DNA from 2 places in the Desulfitobacterium chlororespirans DSM 11544 genome. Region 2 is predicted to be linked to the other one. Evidence: riboswitches for the same ligand, from Rfam matches in the RefSeq annotation. Region 2 holds a riboswitch; the other holds the start of a gene.
The links. Region 2 has a riboswitch for cobalamin ahead of BUA14_RS11980 (AIR synthase related protein). Riboswitches for the same ligand answer to the same signal wherever they lie in the genome.
Positions count from the first base shown of each region.

Region 1: another riboswitch for cobalamin. It lies ahead of BUA14_RS18190 (LysR family transcriptional regulator); the one in region 2 lies ahead of BUA14_RS11980 (AIR synthase related protein).

Region 1 covers NZ_FRDN01000011.1:206,014-210,226, reverse strand. The annotation lists gene BUA14_RS18210 (RluA family pseudouridine synthase) at 1-330, opposite strand, end outside; gene lspA (signal peptidase II) at 365-820, opposite strand; gene BUA14_RS18200 (TraR/DksA C4-type zinc finger protein) at 898-1,566, opposite strand; gene BUA14_RS18195 (DUF5665 domain-containing protein) at 1,585-1,962, opposite strand; cobalamin riboswitch at 2,115-2,281, shown strand; gene BUA14_RS18190 (LysR family transcriptional regulator) at 2,370-3,293, shown strand; gene BUA14_RS18185 (5-methyltetrahydropteroyltriglutamate--homocysteine S-methyltransferase) at 3,400-4,213, shown strand, end outside.
Region 2 covers NZ_FRDN01000007.1:245,514-249,726, reverse strand. The annotation lists gene coaBC (bifunctional phosphopantothenoylcysteine decarboxylase/phosphopantothenate--cysteine ligase CoaBC) at 1-207, shown strand, start outside; gene metK (methionine adenosyltransferase) at 213-1,403, shown strand; cobalamin riboswitch at 1,569-1,750, shown strand; gene BUA14_RS11980 (AIR synthase related protein) at 1,858-2,631, shown strand; gene BUA14_RS11975 (ECF transporter S component) at 2,706-3,218, shown strand; gene BUA14_RS11970 (ABC transporter ATP-binding protein) at 3,392-4,213, shown strand, end outside.

The DNA of each region.
Region 1 (4,213 bases), on a different contig from region 2:
GAGAACTTCCAGAGGAATATTCTCCGCTTCCACCTTCAATTCCCTGGGAGGAGGAATCACCACCGTAATCTGATCCATGGCCCGCACTTTATAATTGGCTTTTCTGGCGGCCCCATTGACCAAGACATGGCCTTCCTCGATCAATCCCTGGATGAAAGACCGGCTTTTGCCTACCCTTTCCGTAACCCCCACATCCAGGCGGGTTCCTTCGGCAAGCCGGAACTCCATCTTCTGTTCCGCTTCCTGGTGTTCTCTCTCCTCGTTCTCTAACTCCAGTTCCAGTTCCAGCTCTTCAGCTTCCAATCCGGTATTCAACCCTTCCCAATTCATAATTATCCCCTGTTCGCTTCCGTATTCCCTCAATTTACTCAGCTTTGCGCTCCTTGCGATCCTCAAAAAGCATCAAGATCATCAATAGCCCCACACCGACGACAATGGCGCTGTCGGCGAAATTAAAGACGAAGGGCCAGATTTGGAAATCAAGATAATCCACGACCTTACCGATGAACAAACGGTCATAAAGATTACCCAAAGCACCTCCGCCGATTAACCCCAGGGTCAAACGCATCAACCATTCTTGCCGGGGTATTTTGAATTGGGCATAAATGATCCCGGCACAGACAATAACGGCTGCAGGGATAAAAATCCAGGTCCGGCCCGGCAGCAATCCAAAAGCAGCTCCCGGATTCAGAACATAAGTCAAGTGAAAAAAGTCAGGGATAACAGGGACCGATTCCCCCACGACAAAGTTCCCCTGAATTAAAACCTTCAGTACACGGTCAATGGCCCAAATAACCCCAATCGTTATCCATATCAGCAAGCGATTACCCTCCCAGAACTTCTATTTGCTCAGTCTATATTATCATAGGAGGGTGGGGTGGGGCAATCGCGGCCATTCTAGGTCCGGCCGTGCTTTTTCCCATAATACACTGTATTGGCATGCCCGGGCTCCAGTTCTACCTCGATGGTTTCCACAGCTTGCACGGCACCGATGACTTCATCCCCATGCTCATAAAAGCTGTTCGGATCACTCAAATCATGATTGGTTCCTAAATCCTGCAGGGTATCCGAGGTGCCGAAGCGGGCCACAGCCTGCCAGGAATCTTCCCCATCAAAGCCCACCTGATCCTTGCCATCATTAAAGGTCCTGGCGAAAGGCATGTCCAGAATCTCTTCTTCCACAGGGTCCCGATGCAGGGAATGCTGCTCTTCCTTTTCCTCGAGACGGCTGCATTCCGTGCAGACGGTAGTAAAGGGCAACGCTTCAAGCCTTCCCAGGGGAATCTCTTTTTGACAATGCTCACACAGGCCGTACTTTCCCTCCTCATAACGCTGAAGGGCGGAGTCAATAGCCTGGATGCGGTGGCGAAGCCGGTCGTGGATGGCCACATCCCGGGAACGTTCATAAACCTCAGTGGCAATATCCGCCGGATGGTTGTCGATTAAGGAAAGCTCGGCGATGGATTCTCTCATATCTCCCGTAATCAGTCCCTGAGCTGTTGCCCAAGCCTCCTCTTTATCTTTCTTCAGTTGTTCAATAAGCTGGGCGTATTTACTGGTATCCATGCTAAGTCTCCTCCTTGTCTAATATCCATTATGGGCATTGACGAGCTTGACGATTTCGCCGATAACTCCGCCGATCACCGGAAGGTTAAGTAAAACCAGACGCTTCAAAAACATCACCAACAGGCCCAGTAAGAGAGTAGCCCCGATGGCTCCTCCCAAGCCTTTAACCAGCCCCACGCCAAAATTAAGCCAAAGCAGCCGCCGGGGGTTGTTGAGATAGGCAATATATTCTGTGAGATTGATCCTTTCCAGTACCAGATAAAGCTCCGTTACCTTATCCCGCAGCTCGTCCCAATCCAGAGGTTCATTATTGGGCAGCCGGGCTTCATCGGTCCCTTTGTCAACCCGTTCTGGATCTTCTTTTGCATGTCTGACTTTCTTTTTGGAGGCCGTCAACTGTCTTCACCTCGCCATGATTTCAACATCAGTTTTCCCCAGGTGAAAATAAATTACCCTGAATTCTGCCCAGAAACCCTAAGATTATTTCTATACTTTCGTCAGCGTTTGTAGTATAAATAAAAACAGCAGACATGAAAGCATCAAGCATTAATAAGAAACCACTGCAAAGTTCATGGAACCGGGTGCAAATCCCGGACGGACCGGCCACTGTCATGGGGAGCCCTTTTCATGATGTCATTGGCGTCATAAGACGCTGAGAAGACGAAAAGGCGTGATGATCCTGAGTCAGGATACTTGCTTTGCGGCAGCACCCTCCTGGATAGGGTTTTTTACCGTTTTGAAAATATCCGTCAAGACAGTCCTTGTTTTGTGCGGATATTTTTTTCAATAGGGAGAGAAAGCAAATGACCTTGCAGCAGCTCAAATATGTGATCGAAGTGGTGAACTGCGGCTCCATCAATGAGGCCGCCAAAAAACTTTTTATCTCTCAGCCCAGTTTGTCCAATGCCATCAAAGACCTGGAAGCCGAGATCGGCATCGAGATCTTTCTCAGAAGCGCCAAAGGAATAACTCTTTCCATTGACGGCTCCGAATTTCTCGGTTATGCCCGTCAGGTAGTGGAACAGGCCGGCCTTCTGGAACAGCGTTATCTGCACCAAAAACCCTCGCGGCAGCTTTGTGCCATTTCCACCCAGCATTATGCTTTTGCCGTAAACGCTTTCGTAAATCTGATCAAAGGAAGCGGTGCCGAAGAATACGAGTTCACCCTGCGGGAGACCCGCACTTATGAAATTATCGAAGACGTCAAAAACCTGCGCAGCGAAATCGGCATCCTCTACATGAATCCCTTCAACCAGAAGGTTATCGAAAAACTGCTCCGGGAAAACCGGCTTGATTTTCATCCCCTGTTTACCGCCAGCCCCCATATTTTTATCAGCACCCGCAATCCCCTGGCCGCCCAAACTTCCGTCATCCTGGAAGATTTGCAGGAATATCCTTACCTCTCTTTCGAACAGGGCGAGTTCAACTCCTTTTACTTTTCCGAAGAAATTTTAAGCACGGTCTTTCATAAGAAAAGCATCCATGTCAGCGACCGGGCCACCTTGTTCAACCTGCTGATTGGGCTCAATGGCTACACTATCTCCACCGGTATCGTCAGTGCGGATCTCAACGGAGACAATATTACCTCGGTCCCCCTGCAGGTGGATGACCGGATTCAGGTCGGCTGGATTGCCAGTCATCAGATCCAGCTCAGCAAACAAGCAAGGCTCTATCTTGACGAACTGAAGAAAGTCATCCAGGACTATGGTGTGCCTTTGCTGGAATAAGTTATAGGTATAAGCTATAGGCAAGTATAAACTTTAGGTGTTACCCTATAGGATTCTCCCTGTGCTATACTCACAATCACTACAGGAACAGCAAGGAGGATCCCCTATGAGCACACAATTTCCAGATACAGCCCAGAGAACTGTCCCCCCTTTCCGCTACGATATAGTCGGAAGTTTTCTCCGCCCTCAGGCCCTAAAAACCGCCCGGGAAAGGTTCGCAGCGGGAAAAATCACGCCGCAGGACCTTACCCAAATAGAAGATGAAGAGATCCGCAAACTGGTGGCCAAGCAAAAAGAAATCGGCTTAAAGGCTGTAACCGATGGCGAGTTCCGCCGCAGCTATTGGCATCTGGACTTCTTTTGGGGCTTTGAGGGTGTCGAGCATGTGATGATGGAGCATGGCTATTTCTTTCACGGCGAAGAAACCCGAGCCGATTCGGCCCGGCTTTCCGGAAAAATCCGCTTTTCCGGCCATCCCTTCCTGGCTCACTATCGCTTTCTCCAACAAATCGCCGGCAAGGACGTGCTGGCCCGGCAGTGCATTCCCGCCCCTGCTCAGTTTTTGGCAGAGTTGGTCCGGGGCGAGAATGAACAGGAAATTGCCAAATATTATCCTGACCGTGAAGAGCTTTACAGTGATATCGCCACTGCCTACCGCCAGGCCATTCTGGCCTTCTATGAACAGGGCTGCCGCAACATCCAGCTGGACGACTGCACCTGGGGCATGCTTTGCGATAAAACCTTCTGGTCCACCATGGCCGGCGATGGGTACGATGTTCAGGAACTGCTGAATCTCTATCTCCGTCTCAACAATGAGGCCATCTCTGATCTTCCCGCCGACCTGATCGTGACCACCCATGTCTGCCGGGGCAATTATCATTCCACTTGGGCCACCTCCGGCGGCTATGACCCGGTTGCCC
Region 2 (4,213 bases):
GCTCAAGCCAAGATGCAGCGCAAAAATGTCGATATGCTGGTAGCAAATGACGTAACCCAACCCGGAGCGGGATTTGGCAGCCCTACGAATATCGTGAGCCTGCTTTTCCCGGATGGGAAAAAAATCGATCTGCCCCAAATGAACAAATTAGACGTAGCTCGGCGGCTGGTTCAGGAGATTGCTGAGCGCCTTAGTGAAAAGGAGTGACTTCATTGGCAAAAAAACTGTTTACCTCCGAATCGGTCACGGAAGGACATCCCGATAAAATCTGCGACCAGATTTCCGATGCCATCTTAGATGCTATCTTCGCTAAAGACCCCAATGCCCGGGTCGCTTGTGAGACCTCGGTGACCACCGGCCTGGTGTTAGTCAGCGGTGAAATTACGACTAATTGTTATGTGGATATTCCCAGCACAGTAAGACAAACCATCCGTGAAATCGGCTATACCCGGGCCAAATATGGCTTCGATGCCGATACCTGTGCCGTTCTCACCTCCATTGGAGAGCAGTCTGCCGACATTGCTTTGGGAGTGGATAGAGCTCTGGAAGCTAAAAATGGCGAGATGAGTGAGGAAGAAATCGAAGCCATTGGCGCCGGCGACCAAGGGATGATGTTTGGTTACGCCACCAACGAAACAGAAAGCTATATGCCTCTTGCCATTGATCTGGCCCATCGCCTGGCCCGCCGCCTCAGTGAAGTCCGCAAGTCGGATATCCTGGATTACCTCCGCCCGGACGGCAAGACTCAGGTGACGGTAGAGTATGAGGATAATCGCCCTGTCCGTATCGATACCATCGTGATCTCCACCCAGCACCATCCGGAAGCAACCCAGGAGCGGATTCGCCGGGATCTCCTGGAACATGTGGTATTTCCCGTGGTCCCATCGGAATTGCTGGATGAGAGCACCCGTTATTTTATTAACCCCACAGGCCGTTTTGTCATCGGCGGTCCCCAAGGGGATGCCGGTTTAACCGGCCGCAAGATTATTGTCGATACTTATGGCGGGATGGCCCGCCATGGCGGCGGAGCCTTCTCCGGCAAAGACCCCACAAAGGTCGACCGTTCTGCCGCTTATGCCGCCCGTTATGTAGCCAAAAACGTGGTGGCCGCCGGCTTAGCCGAGCGCTGCGAAATTCAGTTGGCTTATGCCATCGGGGTAGCCCAGCCTGTATCCGTCCTGGTGGAGACCTTCGGAACCGCCAAAATTGACGAGGAAAAAATCGGAGAACTGGTCAAAACTAATTTTGACCTCCGTCCGGCAGGGATCATTAAGACTCTGAATCTGCGCCGCCCCATCTACCGCCAAACGGCTGCTTATGGGCACTTTGGCCGCACTGATCTGGATCTGCCTTGGGAAAAGACCGATAAAGCGGCTGCCCTGCGGGAGCAGGCAGGCCTATAAATTATAAATTTCAGAAGCAGATAAGGCCGGAGGATTGTTCCTATTGAAACAATCCTCCGGCCTTGATTAGTTTAGAGAATAAAACAAACGCCTTACTTTTGCCATAGGGACGAATTTTGACTTGACATTATCTTAGTTTTGGCTAAACTGAATTTAGTAGGTTTTAACAATTTAAGGATTTCAGGTGCCCTTCGCCAAGAAGGGAGAATAGGGAACCGGGTGCAATTCCCGGACGGACCCGCCACTGTAAAGAGGAGTCTCAGCGCTGAATGCCACTGGGTAACTGGGAAGGCAGCAAGGAGACAATGACTCGAAGTCAGGAGACCTGCCTGGATCCGGGGACACATGAAGTTTGGTAAAGTTCATGGTCATTTTGCTTTGTCTGAAAGGAGAAGCGAGGTGGCTATGGACTTTTTATTTTACAGAAAATTATTAGAGAGGAGAGTTGAAGGCCTTGGGATATCAGGGAAGAGATGTTGAGGTGGTTGCCCTGAATGATGCTCAATATCTTGTCGCAGCTTGCGATTCCTGCGGTGCTATTGGTGAGAAAGAGCTGGATGCAGTCAAAGTTCCCTGGTGGGTAACCGGCAGGATGACGGCCCGGGTAGCTTTATTGGAAGTGCTGGCGGTGGGAGCGGTTCCCCAGATGATCAGCATTGCCATTGCCAATGAGCCCCTGCCCGCAGGCGAAGAAATAATGAAGGGGGTGAGAGAAGAGCTGAAGGCTATGAATCTGCTCTCCCTGCCTACGGCCGTCAGCACGGAAAAGAATATGCCCACCAAGCAAACCGGCTTAGGCATCACGGTCATAGGGCTTTGCGATCAGGATAAACTTCGCGTTGGCAGAGCCAAGCCGGGCCACAGCCTGTTTTGCCTGGGGCTCCCCAAAGTGGGAACTGAGGCGGCTGACCCGGAAGATCCGGACATTCTGCAAGGGATACATCTTGTTCAATTGCTTAGTATCCCTGGAGTGTATGACATTATTCCGGTAGGCTCCCAAGGGATAAGGGGTGAAGCCGAAGCCCTTGCCCAAGCTGTCGGTGCTCGATTTAGAGAAGATACCCAATGTGAACTTTATATCAATAAATCGGCAGGACCTTCAACTTGTCTCATTTTTACGGCCGCTGAGGATATTGAATTAGGGGATTTCGGCAAGCTACCCATCCATAAAATCGGCAGGCTGGAGGAGGATGGAGGTGGAGGCCTCCCAACAGAAAATGAAGATTAAAATCCAAGAGGAAGGTTAGCGGCAAGATTCAAGTTAAATGAAAAGAAAAAAATGAAATGAAGGAGAGAATAACAATGATTGAACCTGCAAAGAAAACAACGATTCCCAAATCAGCTCAGAATATCCGACGGATTGCCATCATGGCGGTCTTTCTTGCCTTGAGTGCGGTAGGTGCCTTGATTAAAATTCCCAGCCCGCTGGGGACCGTGGCCCTGGATTCTGCTCCGGGTTTTTTCAGCGCTTTGGCTTTTGGCAGCATAGAAGGCTGTATTGTTATTGCCATAGGTCATCTGCTTACCTCGGCAGTGGTCGGTTTTCCCCTGGGAATTCCTATGCATTTGGTCATCGCCATCGAAATGGCTGTCTTTGCCTTGATTTATCGCCTGGTCAATAAGAAAATCGGTTTGATTCCTGCCGTGATTATTACCTCCCTCCTCAATGGTGTGGTAGCGGCCTTTTCCGTATTCCCCATCGGTGGTATGGGTGCAGTCTTAGGGTTAATGCCCTTTTTGTTATTAGGGTCGGTCTTAAATGTTGCCGTATCGGCCTTAGCCTATAAAGCGCTTAAAGGAAGCCGGTTGATTTAGTACTCTGTGACACCTAAATCCTTACCTTTCCGGCGGTTAAATTTCCGTAGGACTGCGTTGTCGTCAATCGCCATACGACCGGTATTGCTCATTCCTCCGCCTTGTCCTACGAAAATTTTCCTCGCCGGGCAAGGCAAGTTTTAAATGTCACAGAGTACTAGAGGGGTGTTAGGGTGGAGACAGTGATTGAATTAAGAAATGTTTCTTATCGTTATCCAAGAGCTGAAGAGGAGAGTTTAAAACAAGTCAGCCTGGCAGTGGCCAAAGGAAAATTCATTGCTTTGATGGGTCCCACGGGAGCAGGTAAAACAACCTTAAGTTTGTGTCTGAATGGTTTGATTCCCCAGTTTCTGCAAGGAGAGCTGCAGGGAGAGGTCAGGATTGGGGGGAAAGACACACGTGAGGTCCGGGTGCAGGACCTGGCTAAGCAAGTAGGACTTGTACTTCAGGATGCAGAAAGTCAGATCATCGGGCGAACCGTGGGGGAGGATGTGGCTTTTGGCCCTCGTAATTTCGGTGTACCCCTGCAGGAAATTCAGCAAAGAGTTGCCCAGGCCTTGGCCAAGGTTCGGTTGAATGGCTATGATCAGCGCTCTACAGCAGAGCTGTCCGGCGGGGAAAAACAACGGCTGGTGATCGCCGGGGTGCTGGCCCTGGAACCGGAACTATTGGTCATGGATGAACCGGCTTCTGAACTGGATCCGGAAGGACGGTTCCAGGTCTATCGCACCTTGGATGATCTCTGTTGTGAAAGAGAGCGGACGATTCTGGTCGTTGAACATTCCAGTGAAGAAATCCTGCATAGAGCCCACGAAGTTATCGTCCTTAAGCACGGGAAAATTGCCTGGCAAGGGGCACCGGAAAAGCTTTTTCGCAATATCCCTCTATTGCAGGAATTCGGGATCAAGCCTTTGCCAGTCAGCTTATTAGGCTGGAGTTTTTGGCAAAGAGGATGGATTGAAGGCCAGGACATTCCTTTAGATGTTGCCGAGGCC